Regions from separate parts of the Stenotrophomonas sp. C9D9 genome, predicted to be linked through region 1. Evidence: predicted binding sites of a transcription regulator. Region 1 holds the regulator's gene; each other region holds the start of a gene.
The links. The regulator FliA, encoded in region 1, starts transcription of late flagellar genes. The targets are predictions, from matches to a motif close to TAAAGTTTNNCNNNCNNNGGCCGATAA.
Positions count from the first base shown of each region.

Region 1 (3,232 bases):
GGCTGCCCGGTGCGCGCCACCGCGCTGGACCTGATGGACGAATACGGCTTCGATGCCGGCCTGGCCCGCGACGTGGCCATGCAGATCCCGCTGGAGACCGAGGCCCACCGCGGCCGCGGCCTGATGCTGGGGCTGATCTCGCGCAAGCTGCCGATCGCTCCGGTCGACCCGCTGGAAGAAGGTGGTGTGATCGCCCTGGTCGGACCGACCGGCGCCGGCAAGACCACCACCATCGCCAAGCTGGCCTCGCGCTTCGCCGAGAAGCACGCACCGCGCGACGTCGCCCTGGTCACCACCGACACCACCCGCATCGGTGCCCGTGAGCAGCTGTATGGCTACGGCCGCCAGCTCGGCATCGCCGTGCACGAGGCCAACAGCGGCACCGACCTGGACCAGCTGCTGGAACGCCTGAAGGACTACAAGCTGGTGCTGATCGACACCGCGGGCCTGGGCCCGCGCGACCGTGCCCTGGCCGCCCAGCTGCAGTGGCTGCGCGCCGCCCGCCAGGTCCGCACCCTGCTGGTGCTGCCGGCCAACACCAGCTTCGGCGACATGGACGAGGTGGTGCGCCGCTTCGGTGCGGCCAACCTGCAGGGGCTGGTGCTGAGCAAGCTGGACGAGACCGGCCGCTTCGGCAACGCCCTGTCGGTGGCCGTGGACCACGCCCTGCCGATCACCTGGGTGACCGATGGCCAGGACGTCCCGGAGGACCTGCACCGGGCCAGTGCAGCCAATCTTGTACTTCGCCTTGAAGATTTGCGCCGAGCGGCCGATATGCCCTGCAACCCGGAGTTGAACCATGCCGTCGCGTGAGTACGCCAAGCTGACCAAGACCTTCCCGCTGTCGGCCACCCGCAGCGAGCCGCTCGGCCCTGTGCGCACCATTGCCGTGACCGGCGGCAAGGGCGGCGTGGGCAAGACGAATGTGTCCGCCAACCTGGCCGTGGCGCTGGCCGGCATGGGCAAGCGCACGCTGCTGCTGGACGCCGACCTCGGCCTGGCCAACATCGACGTGATCCTGGGGCTGAACCCCACCTTTACGCTGGCCGACCTGGTTGCCGGCCGCTGCTCGCTGGACGACGTCATCGTCGAAGGCCCGAACGGCGTGCTGGTGGTCCCGGCCGCATCGGGCCGCCGGCACATGGCCGAACTGGCCCCGGCCGAGCATGTCGGCCTGGTCAACGTGTTCTCCGAACTGGAACGCGAGCTGGACATCATGGTGGTCGATACCGCCGCCGGCATCACCGACGGCGTGCTGACCTTCTGCCAGGCCGCGCAGGACACCGTAGTGGTGGTCTGCGATGAGCCGGCTTCAATCACCGACGCCTACGCACTGATCAAGGTGCTGTCGCGCGAACGTGGCGTGGACCGCATCCAGGTGGTGGCCAACATGGTGCGTGACCCGAACGAGGGCCGCGTGCTGTACGAGAAGCTGACCCGCGTCTGCGAGAAGTTCCTCGCCGATGTCTCGCTGAACTACCTGGGCTGCGTGCCGCAGGATGACTGGCTGCGCCTGTCGGTGCAGCGCCAGCAGCCGGTGGTGAAGGCCTATCCGTCCAGCCCTTCGGCGCTGGCGATCACCGAGATCGCGCGCCGCACCGCACGCTGGCAGGCACCGACCGAACCGCGTGGCGGTGTCGAGTTCTTCCTCGAACGCATTCTCAAGCAGCGCGGGGTGGCCGCATGAAAGGCGCAGCCCAGTACAGGGAAGTCCAGCGCTCGGCGGCCAACGAGGTCATCGCCCAGCACTCGGACCTGGTGCGGCGCATCGCCCACCACCTGGCCGCGCGCCTGCCGGCCAGCGTCGAAGTCGATGATCTGATCCAAGCCGGCATGATGGGCCTGATCGAAGCCTCGCGCAGCTATGACGCCGACCAGGGCGCGTCGTTCGAGACCTATGCCTCGATCCGCATCCGCGGCTCGATGATCGACGAGATCCGCCGTGGCGACTGGGTGCCGCGCTCGGTGCACCGCCGTGCCCGCGATGCCGCCGCCACCATCCGCCGCCTGGAACAGAGCACCGGCCGTGCCGCCAGCGCCACCGAAGTGGCCGCCGCGATGGAGATGCCGCTGCCCGAATACCTGCGGCTGATGGAAGACGCCGCACGTGGCCAGGTGCTGAGCCTGGAGTCGCGCATCGAAGACCAGGGCGAACTGGACACCGTCGCCCAGGGTGGCCCGACCCCGCAGCAGGTGCTGGAGCGCGGCGAGTTCGGCCGCGAGCTGGGCAAGGCCATCGGCCACCTGCCCGAGCGCGAACAACTGGTGCTCTCGCTCTACTACGAGCAGGAGCTGAACCTGAAGGAGATCGGCGCGGTGCTCGGCGTGAGCGAATCGCGGGTCTGCCAGATCCACGGCCAGGCCGTGCTGCGCCTGCGCGGCCGGCTGAAGATATTCGAGGCCGTCGACGCCGGCCTGGAAGAATGAACATCCCCGAGGCGGCTGCCCCCGGCCGCCCGGAATGAACAACAAAGGAACTCTGCTTTGAACAAGAACATGCGCATCCTGATCGTCGACGACTTCTCGACCATGCGTCGAATCGTCAAGAACCTGCTGGGCGATCTGGGCTTCACCAACACCGCCGAAGCCGAGGACGGGCATGCCGCGCTGTCGCTGCTGCAGAGCCAGCCGTTCGATTTCGTCGTCACCGACTGGAACATGCCGGTGATGACCGGCATCGAACTGCTCAAGGCGATCCGTGCCGATGCCAAGCTGAAGACCCTGCCGGTACTGATGGTCACCGCCGAAGCCAAGCGCGAGCAGATCATTGAAGCGGCCCAGAACGGCGTGAACGGTTACATCATCAAGCCGTTCACCGCGCAGACGCTGGAAGAAAAGCTCGGCAAGATCTTCGAACGCCTGGCGGCCAGCGCCTGATGGATACCACGGTCGACAAGAACGCCCTCGCCCTGCGCCTGCAGGAGGCCCTGGACGCACTGGAGTCCGGTGACGAAGCCGCGTGGCGGCAACGCATCGACGGACTGGTCGCGCTGCGCACGCAGCCGATGATGAGCGGCCTCTCGCGGCTCGCCCGCGAGCTGGGGCAGGCGCTGGGTGAACTGCCGACCGTGCCCAGCGAAGCCGGCGAACTGGACGATGCCTGCGCACGCCTGGACCACGTGGTGGCGATGACCGAACAGGCCACCCACCGTACCCTGGACCTGGCCGAGGAATGCCGCAGCCTGACCGAACAGCTGCGCGCCGAAGGCCTGCAGCCGGGCCAAGACGCGCA
Region 1 is NZ_JBSZIF010000006.1:791,332-794,563, forward strand. Features, by position in the region: gene flhF (flagellar biosynthesis GTPase FlhF) at 1-813, shown strand, start outside; gene ACXI0D_RS19225 (MinD/ParA family ATP-binding protein) at 800-1,687, shown strand; gene ACXI0D_RS19230 (RNA polymerase sigma factor FliA) at 1,684-2,427, shown strand; gene cheY (chemotaxis response regulator CheY) at 2,485-2,877, shown strand; gene ACXI0D_RS19240 (protein phosphatase CheZ) at 2,877-3,232, shown strand, end outside.

Region 2 (3,232 bases), on a different contig from region 1:
CCGCGGCCATCGGTGCGCTCGGCCTGGCCGGCGTAGTGGGCGCATTGATGGCGGCGCGGGTCGGGCACTGGATGGACCGCGGTTTCGCCGATCGGGTCAGTCTTGGCGCACTGCTGCTGATGCTGGCCGCGTGGTGGCCGCTGCTGGGCCTGCCGCAGTCGCTGTCGTTGCTGCTGCTGGGCGTGATCGTGCTCGACCTCGGTGGGCAGGCACTGCACGTATCGAACCAGGCGCTGCTGCTGCGCGCGCCGGCAGAACAGCATGGGCGCCTGGTGGCGCTGTACATGCTGTTCTATGCGGTGGGCAGTGGCGCCGGTGCGGCGGCCGGACCCTGGATGCAGGCCCGGCACGGCTGGCCTGCCGTGTGCCTGCTGGGTGCAGGCATCGCGTTGCTGGCGCTGCTGTGGTGGGCCGCGTGGCGGGTGGTGGCGGTGAAAGCAGCGGCTGGTGCCCGTATCGGTAGTGCCGGCTGTCGGTAGAGGCGGCGCGCCATCAGCGTTGCAGTGCACGCCGCCCCGGGGCTTCCTGCAGGTCCGCACTGGCCACCACCACGCGGTTGCGGCCACTGCGCTTGGCCTCGTACATCGCCGCGTCGGCACGTGCCATCAGCCGCTCGTAGTCCGGGTGGCCGTCATGGCCGGCCACGCCGATGCTGGCAGTGAGTGACAGCACCTGGCCATTGGCCAGTGCCACCGGCGAGTGTGCGATCTGCCGGCGCAGGCTCTCGGCGATCACCGAGGCCTGCGACTCGCTGGCCGCGACCAGCACCACCACGAACTCCTCGCCGCCATAGCGGAACAGGTAGTCGCTGCCGCGCGTGAGCTGGCCGAGCAGGCCGGCGACGTGCTGCAACGCGCGGTCGCCGGCATCGTGGCCGTGGCCGTCGTTGATCGCCTTGAAATGATCTAGGTCGAGCAGCAGCAGCGAGAACGGCGTGCGGTTGCGCGTGGCCAGTTCGATCTCCCGGCGCAGCACGGTAGGCAGGAAGCGGCGGTTGAGCAGGTTGGTCAGGGCATCGCTGCCGGCATCCAGTTCACCGATGCGCTCGAACAGCAGCGTCATCAGCGTGCGGATGGCGGCCAGGTCCTCGCGGATGGCCGGCAGCACGGCCAGTCGCTGTGCCGGGGCATCATGGCTTGCCTGTTGCAGGCTGCTGTCGATGCGGGCCATCAGCTGGCCGACCTGCTGGGTCTCGCTGCTCTCGCCGAAGCTGGGGATGCCCTTGTGGGTGAACCACAGGCCGAACTCCGATGTCGCCAGGCTGGCGCTGTCGCTGGCCTGCACATGACCGGCCAACGCGTAGAGCAGGGCGTTCTCCCAGTCCAGCAGCAGTGCCCGCTGGCGCTCGCGTTCGGTGCCGACGTTCTGCACCAGCGAGAACAGCCGGTACGCAGCATCGGCACGGGTCGAGCGCTCGCGGGCATGGGTGTAGGCCAGGGTCATGCCTTCCATGGCGATGTCCATGATCGCGCTGAGGCAGTCGATGGCGGCGAACGCAATGGCGCTGTTGGGCGCATCATCGCGCAGGCGCACGAACAGCTCGTGCTTGAGCACGCGTGCGCCACGGGTCACCAGGTCGACCGGAATGCCGACCCGGGCATGCACGTCGCCGATCACCCGTTGCGAGGCGACGGTGGCAGCAATGCCGTCGGCATCGGTGGTCAACAGCTGCACGAGCCAGCGCTGCATGGCCGGTTGCAGGCGCTGCTTGACCTGCTCGTGGGACAGGAAGCGGCGTGCACGCCCATCCTGCAGCAGCACTTCATAGAAGCGCTGGGCCAGCGCGGGCGGGGCGTCGATGGCAGCGGCGCGCAGCAGCGCGGTGGCGGCGGGGCCGGCCTGTTGCAGGCAGTGCTGCCAGGCTTCGGCCAGCGGCTGGCTGGCATCGTCCAATTGGGGTGGTTCCACGTCGATCTCTGACTGCGTACGGCAAACCACGGGTATCGGCCGCGGCGGCATACGGTTGATGGCGGGTTAGCCGGCCAGTTTACGCGCGGTGCAGGGTTGCACGGTGCGCAAAGCACATCGGCGTCGCTGCGGCAATGAGTGAACGCATTTGAGAATCACTCGCATTAATGGGAGAATGCGCACACGGATCGGGCCGCAGGTGACTGCGGGACTGCTCCGCCTCCCCCTCGTCGTTGCCTCAAGCCCTTTGCCAGAGGCCCCGTTGCCCTGCCAGAAGGTCCAGATCATGTCCCGAGCCGTTGTCCTTTCGCCGCGCCCGCTGGCGCTCGCCGTTGCCGCCCTGCTGGCGGGCAGCGCCCTGACCGCCCAGGCCGAAACCGACGCAACCGATATCGACACGGTGCATGTCACCGCCTCGCAGATCGCCCGCCAGGCGTTGGGCACTTCGACCATCACCGCCGAGGACATCGCCAAGCGCCCACCGGCCAACGACATCGCCGAACTGCTGCGCACCATGCCGGGCGTCAACCTCACCGGCAACAGCGCCTCGGGCCAGTACGGCAACAACCGCCAGATCGACCTGCGCGGCATGGGCCCGGAGAACACGCTGATCCTGGTCGATGGCAAGCGCATCGGTGCGCGTGACGCCGTACGCATGGGCCGCAGCGGTGAGCGCAATACGCGCGGCGATACCAACTGGGTGCCGGCGGAAATGATCGAGCGCATCGAAGTGCTGCGCGGCCCTGCGGCGGCGCGCTATGGCTCCGGTGCGTCCGGCGGCGTGGTCAACATCATCACCAAGCGCCCGACCGGCAACCTGACCGGTGCGGTCGACCTGTATGGGTTGGTGCCCGAGCACAGCGCCGAAGGCGGCAGCGAGCGCGTCGGCCTGCAGCTGAGCGGGCCGATGACCGACACCCTGTCGTTCCGCCTGTACGGCAATCTCAACAAGACCGACGCGGACTCGCTGGACCTCAACCGCCAGTACGCGACCAACCCGAACGCGGTGCCGCCGGCTGGCCGCGAGGGCGTCAAGAACCGCGACGTCAACGCGTTGCTGCGCTGGGACATCACCGCCGATCAGGTGGTGGAGTTCGAAGCCGGTACCAGCCGCCAGGGCAACATCTACGCTGGCGACCGCGCCGTCAGCACCACCGGTACCTCGACCGGTGTCGACCTGGCGGCACTGGCCGAGGGCGAGGCGGAAACCAACCGCATGTACCGCAATACCGGCGCGATCACCCATCGCGGCCGTTGGGGCGACGTGACCTCGCGGGTGACCGCCGCAGTGGAAGCGGTGAACAACTCGCGCATCAACGAAGGC
Region 2 is NZ_JBSZIF010000004.1:96,190-99,421, reverse strand. Features, by position in the region: gene ACXI0D_RS05855 (MFS transporter) at 1-479, shown strand, start outside; gene ACXI0D_RS05850 (GGDEF domain-containing protein) at 493-1,908, opposite strand; partial or broken gene ACXI0D_RS05845 (TonB-dependent siderophore receptor) at 2,195-3,232, shown strand, end outside.
Region 2: the regulator FliA is predicted to act here: its motif matches at 1,941-1,967, upstream of ACXI0D_RS05850 (GGDEF domain-containing protein).

Region 3 (3,232 bases), on a different contig from region 1:
CCATGCGGCGGAAATCGTGGTCGAAGCGCAGTGCATCACCGCGCACGGCGAAATCACCGGCGGCGGCAGCGGCGGCCAGCTGCTGGATCTGCTCGTTGATCGCGGCCAGGTTGCTCTTGGTGGTCGCCATCGCGGCGGTGAACACCGCCTTCTCGCCCGGCAGCGCTTCCATGTCCACGCTGAGGTCGCCCACGGCATAACGCTGCATCACTTCAACCAGGCGCTGGGTGACCGCATTGCTGGACGCCACCAGCTGGTTGCTGTCGGCCACCATGCGGCCGTACTCGCCCGGGAACGCCGCGGCATCCATGCGGTAGCTGAGTTCACCGGCATCGTGGCGGCGCGCCATTTCGGCCTGCGCGGCCATCACCGCTTGCAGCTGGCCGCGCATGCCCTGCATCGCGTCCAGCAGGCGCCCCACTTCGTCATTGCTGCGCGCCGGCAACGTGCTGTCCAGCTTGCCGGCGGCGACGTCGCCGGCCACGCGCACCGCTTCGGCCAGCGGGCGGATCGCCAGGCGGCGCAGCAGTACATAGACACCGGCGCTGAGGGTCAGCGCGGCGATCACGCCGACCAGCAGGGTCAGCCACAGCAGCTGGCGCGCTTCGGCCACGATCACCGCATGCGGCATCACCACGCCCAGCGCGAAGCGCTGCGGGGCATCGCCCACGCGCAGCGGCACATACACGCGCACGTTGCCGGCCGCATCGGGGCTGAAGGCCTCGAACGGGCGGTCGGCGGCGATCTCGGTCAGCATGCTGCGGGTCAGTGCATCGTTACGCGGCTTGCCGATTTCGGCGGCGTTGGCCGAGGCCAGCACCACGCCCTTCGGCGACAGCAGTTCGATCCGGCCGGCCCCCATCGGCTTCAGCGTGGCCAGGTGCCTCTGCAGTGCCGCCAGCGAGAAGTCGACGGTGAATACACCGAGGAACTTGTCGTTCTCGATGATCGGCGTGCTCAGCGTACTCATCAGCACCTGCTGCCCGGCGATGTCATAGGCATAGGGCTCGCTGACCTTGGGAAGCTTGTCGCGGCTGGGCACGATGTACCAGTCACCGGAACCACTGGCAGTCTCGGTGTAGTCGGTCATCTGCGACTGCTGCGGCTTGCCGTCATGCCAGGCCCAGTAGCTCATGTAGCGGCCGGTGGCGTCGTGCGCTTCGGTGTTGACGAACGCGGCATCCTTGCCGTCGAAGGCGTCGGCCTCCCACATGGTGCTCTTGCCCAGCCATTCCGGATGGGTGCGCAGCTGCTCACCCAGCACGGCGGCCAGGCTGGCGCGATCGGGCACATCGCCACGGGCGCGCTGGGCCAGCACGGTCTCGACCATGGCGTCATTGCTGGCGAAGGCGGTGCCCAGATCGGCCGAGACCTGGCGCGCTTCGGCGGTGGCCTCGCTGGTCATGGTCTGGCGCGAAGCGCTGATCAGGCTGGCGCTGGCCTGTCGGTAGATCAGGAACGCGGTCAGGCCGAAGCACAGCAGCGCGATCGCGGCGGTGCCCAGCATCAGCTTGTGGGCGATGCTACCCGGGCGGCGGGCAGCGGCGGAGCGGGAAGAAGACATGGGAGGGTCCGCAAGGCAGTTCAGGACGACCGGCACCACGAAGGCACCGCGCAGGCGCGCGATCCGTCGCGCAGGCCACCGGCCGCCGGGGTGGTCCCGGCGCTGGAAGCGCACCGGGTTAGCGGCCGCCCGCCAACGAGGTTGAGGCGACCGGCCTGCACATTCCTGAATCTGCTCAGGGTCGGGTCAGCTACCCGCCCGTCGCGATGACCTCACTCGGCCACGCGGTCCTTGATCCACTGCGCGCGCGGCAGTACCTCGATGCTGCCGACGGCGTACTGCTGCAGCACGTCGTCCGGCCCGAAGCACGGTTGCCAGCCCAGCTCGCTGCGCAGGCGGGCACTGTCGTAGACACGGTCGATGCTCAATGGCAGCGGCCAGCCACGGCGTTCGAACTCGGCCAGCAGCTGCGGCGCGCGGCGGGCCAGCACGCTGCGCGGGTGGGTGGCCAGTTCCAGGCAGTCCTCGCGCCGGAACGGCGTCGGCGCGCAGGCGAGGTAGCGGGCGAAACGGGCGCCTTCGTCGAGCAGCAGTGCAGCATGTGCGCTGGCCACATCGCGGGCGTCGATGCCGCGATGCAGGCGGAACATCGCCATCCGTTCGGGCGGTTCCGGGAAGCACCGGCCCATGCGCAGCACGCGAACGCTGAAGCCCGGCGTGGCGGCAGCTTCAGCCAGGGTCTCGGCCTGCAGCTTGGTGCGGTGGTAGATCGTGCGCGGCAGCGGCTCGGTGTCTTCGTCGATCCAGCGGCAGCCACCGGCTACCACGGCATGGCCGTACAGCGCCGTGGTGCTGGTCAGCACGAAACGCCGTGCGCCGGCTTCGCGTGCGGCCTGCAGCAGGTGCGCGGTTGCCTCCACGTTGATCTGCTGGAACACCGCGTCCGGCACCAGGCCAACATGCGGGGCATGCAGGGCCGCGGTATGGATGACCGCGTCCACGCCCTTTACCGCGCGTGCGACGGCCTGGCGGTCGGTGACATCGGCAATGATGCGCGTGGTGGCGAACGGGCTGCGGTCCAGCCCCACCACTTCGTGGGCGGCCGCCAATGCACCGAAGATCGCGCGCCCGATGCGCCCGGAACTGCCGGTCAACAGAATCTTCATTGAGTCCATTCACTCGAAGCGCCCGGGAACTACCGGGATGCCTCGATTCTAGGCATGCATTCGCGCATCTGCGATAGGACAGCCATGCAATCGTGCGTTCATCTTGACGACTTCGCAGGCGCCAGCAGTTGCCGCGCGATGAACAGCGGATCGTCGCCGCCGGCCACATCAGGCCTCACGCCGGTGCCTTCCCAGTTGCCACCGGTGCGCAGATTGATGGGTTGCCGGTCGGGAATGCTGATCTGATAGCCATCGGGCAGCAGCACAGGATCACTAAACATATGCGCTGCGCCGCCACTGCGCGTGCCGACAATCCGCGCGCGACCCAAGGCCTGCAGCGAGTAGGCGACGAACTCGGCGGCCGAACCGGTGCGGCGGTCGATCAGCACCACCAGCGGTTTCAGGTAGGCGGGCAGGCTCGCCGGCGGCAGCGGTACCGGCGTGCGCCGGCCGCGCTGGTCCAGCTGCTGCACCGTGCCGATCTTCGCGTCCAGCAGCGTCCGTACCAGCAGATCGGCACTTGCATCGTCGCCGCCGCCGTTCTGGCGCAGGTCCAGCACCA
Region 3 is NZ_JBSZIF010000004.1:1,988,259-1,991,490, reverse strand. Features, by position in the region: gene ACXI0D_RS14555 (methyl-accepting chemotaxis protein) at 1-1,564, opposite strand, end outside; gene ACXI0D_RS14550 (NAD-dependent epimerase/dehydratase family protein) at 1,777-2,670, opposite strand; gene ACXI0D_RS14545 (S41 family peptidase) at 2,769-3,232, opposite strand, start outside.
Region 3: the regulator FliA is predicted to act here: its motif matches at 1,683-1,709, upstream of ACXI0D_RS14555 (methyl-accepting chemotaxis protein).

Region 4 (3,232 bases), on a different contig from region 1:
CAGTGAGCGCCCGCGAGGGCGAGCTGGGCATCATTCCCGGCAGCATGGGCACGCGCAGCTACATCGTGCGTGGCAAGGGCAACGCGGACAGCTTCCACAGCTGCAGCCACGGTGCCGGCCGGGTAATGAGCCGTGGCGCTGCGCGCCAGCAGATCACGCTGGCCCAGCACCGCGAGGCCACCGCGCACGTGGAATGCCGCAAGGACAGCGGCGTGCTGGATGAGTCGCCGGCCGCGTACAAGTCGATCGACGATGTAATGGCCGCACAGCTGGACCTGGTCGACGTGGTGCACACCCTGCGCCAGGTGCTGTGCGTGAAGGGATGATGGAGCGGTGCCGGCCAAGGCCGGCACCCACCGCGCCTCAATCGCGCGCGACCGCTCTGCAGTAGATCCTCGCCATGCGTGGATGGAACTGCGCCGACCGAGGTCGGCCTCTACCAGAGCAGCACGTCATGCCGGGGGTCAGAGCCCTTTCTGCGAAAGGGATCTGACCCCGAGAGGTTCAGCGCGGCACGCTGTCTTCGCCCACCAGCGCATGGTGCATGCCGATCCCCGCACGCACGCCTTCGGCGGTGGCCAGGGTGATGTTGCCGACCGTGGTCGCATCGCCTGCGGCATACACGTTCGGCACCGAGGTCTGCTTCATCGCATCGACCTCGATCAGCACGCCCAGCGGGCTCTCGGCCAGCGTGCAGCCGAGCTGCTGCACCAGCGGCGTGGCCATCGCCTGGGTGGCTGGCACGAACAGCGCACGCTGGGCGATGCGGCGGCCATCGGCCAGCTCCACTTCCAGCCAGGTCGGCTGGTCGCCCTGCACCCCCAGCACCGGTGAGGTCTCGATCTGCACGCCGCGCTGCTGCATGGCCGCCTGCTCCTCGTCGGTGATCGGCAGGCCCTGGCTGAAGAAGGTGACATTGCCCCAGTCGGCGAACAGCGGCGCCTTGCTGGCCGACATCGGATGGCCGCCGAGCAGGCCGATGGCACCACCACCCACCTCATAACCGTGGCAGTAGGGGCAGTGCAGCACGGTGCTACCCCAGCGCTCGGCCAGTCCGGGCAGGTCCGGCAGCTGGTCGGCGATGCCGCTGGCCAGCAGCAGCTTGCGCGCGGCCAGCACCTGGCCATCGGCGGTACGCACTTCCACGCCCTCTGCGCTGGCGGTGGCCTGCACCGCCTCAGCCTGCACCCAGCGCACGCTGGGGTAATCCAGCAATTGCTGGCGCGCGGTCTTCAGCAGCTCGGCGCCGCTGATGCCATCCAGCCCCAGCACCCCGTGCGAATGGCTGGCGAAGCGGTTACGCGGCGAACCAGCGTCGATCACGGTGACCGGCCGCCGGGCACGGGCCAGGATCAGGCCGGCGGCGATGCCGGCATAGCTGCCGCCGACGATGAGCACATCAGGATTCATGATGACCTTCCAGGGAACGGTGATGGGCGAGATGGCGGGCGAAATCGGCGCCGAGCTGGTCCAGCGTGGTCGCCTGCAGGCGCTGTTCGAGCAGCCGCTGCGCCTCGCGTGCGCCCTCCAGCAGGGCACTGTTGACCAGCTGCTGGATCGGGCAGCCGCCGCCCGTATCGCGGGTACCGACCTGCACCAGCGGCGGTGCGCCCACCGCCAGGTAGATGTCATGCAGGGTGATGGCTGCGGCGTCGCGGGCCAGCTGGCTGCCGCCCCCATGGCCGCGGGCACTGTGCACCAGGCCGGCCTTGTGCAGCTGCGCCAGCAGGCGGCGGATCACCACCGGGTGGGTCGGCAGGCACGATGCCAGCTGCTCGGAGGTGCGTGGGGCGGATTGGCCGACCAGGTGCGCCATCACGTGCAGGGCATCGGAGAGGGGGTTCGCGGATTTCATGTAACAACAATAGTTACATTTAATTCTCCTGTCGAGGGTCCGCATTCGTTCCATATGGACACATTTGTCCTATGAAATAGCTTCTTCACATCGCTAAACGAAACACGAATGTGATGTACGTCGCACTTCAGTGTGTGCGTGGCGGGTCGATACCGCAGTGCCCCTTCCCGAGAGTTCTTCCCCATGAATGCGTCTGTCCGTGCTCCGCGCCTGCAGTCCAAGCTGCTCGGCGCGGTTTCTGTTGGTCTGGCCGTGGTCCTGCTGTGCGCTCTGGCGGGCCTGGCCTCCGCCTGGTTGAAGTTGTCCACCGAGGTTCCGCCCGAAGTCGCGCACAGCCGCGATGCCGAACGCCTGCAGCGTGAGTTCCGCGGCCAGGTGCAGGAATGGAAGAACGTGCTGCTGCGCGGCCACGACGACGCGTTGCGTCAGCGCCACCTGGAGGTCTTCGACAGCGAAGGCCGCCTGGTCGAACAACTTGCCAAGGGCCTGGTGACCAGCCCGGACGCGCGCACGCGTGAACTGGCGCAGGCGTTCATCGGCCTGCACGCACAGTTGCAGCAGGACTATCACGCGGCGCTGCAGGCGTTTGCCGAGGCCAGCTACGATCCCGCCGCCGGCGACACCCTCGTGCGCGGCAAGGATCGTCCGGTGGCGGCGGCACTGGACGCCCTGAGCACGCACGCCACGCAGGTGGCCGAAGCGGCGCTGTCGACACGCTCGCGGCAGGCGCGGCAGACCCTGCTGCTGTGCGCTGCGCTGACCGTGCTGGCCGCCGTACTGCTGCTGATGGGCCTGGCCTGGTGGCTGCGGCGTGCGGTGGTGCAGCCGGTGCTGGCAGTGGAAGCGGCGGCGCGCGCGGTGGCTGCCGGTGACCTGCAGCACGTGGTGCAGGTGCGCAGCCGCGACGAGATCGGTCGCCTCGCGCAGGCCATGCAGGCGGTGCAATCCACGCTGCGCGGCGTGCTGGATGCACAGACCGCGATGGCGCAGGCGCACGAAGCCGGCACCATCAGCCATCGCATGGACGCCGCTGCGTTCCCCGGCGCGTTCGGCACCATGGTGGCCGACTGCAACACGCTGGTCGACGCGCACATCCAGGTCAAGATGCGCGCGATCTCGATCATGGGCCGCTATGCCGTCGGCGACCTCAGCCAGGACATGGAGCGCCTGCCCGGCGAGAAGGCGGTGATCACCGAAGCGCTGGATGCGGTCAAGCACAACCTCGGTGCGATCAACGGCGAAATCCGCCGCCTGGCCGAAGCGGCGGCCGCCGGTGACTTCAGCCAGCGTGGTGACAGTGCCCGCTTCGAGCATGATTTCCGCGCGATGGTCGAGGGCCTGAACCGCCTGATGCAGACCACCGAGCTGAATCTGGGC
Region 4 is NZ_JBSZIF010000004.1:1,605,834-1,609,065, reverse strand. Features, by position in the region: gene ACXI0D_RS12740 (RtcB family protein) at 1-326, shown strand, start outside; gene ACXI0D_RS12735 (NAD(P)/FAD-dependent oxidoreductase) at 505-1,410, opposite strand; gene ACXI0D_RS12730 (Rrf2 family transcriptional regulator) at 1,400-1,855, opposite strand; gene ACXI0D_RS12725 (methyl-accepting chemotaxis protein) at 2,039-3,232, shown strand, end outside.
Region 4: the regulator FliA is predicted to act here: its motif matches at 1,982-2,008, upstream of ACXI0D_RS12725 (methyl-accepting chemotaxis protein).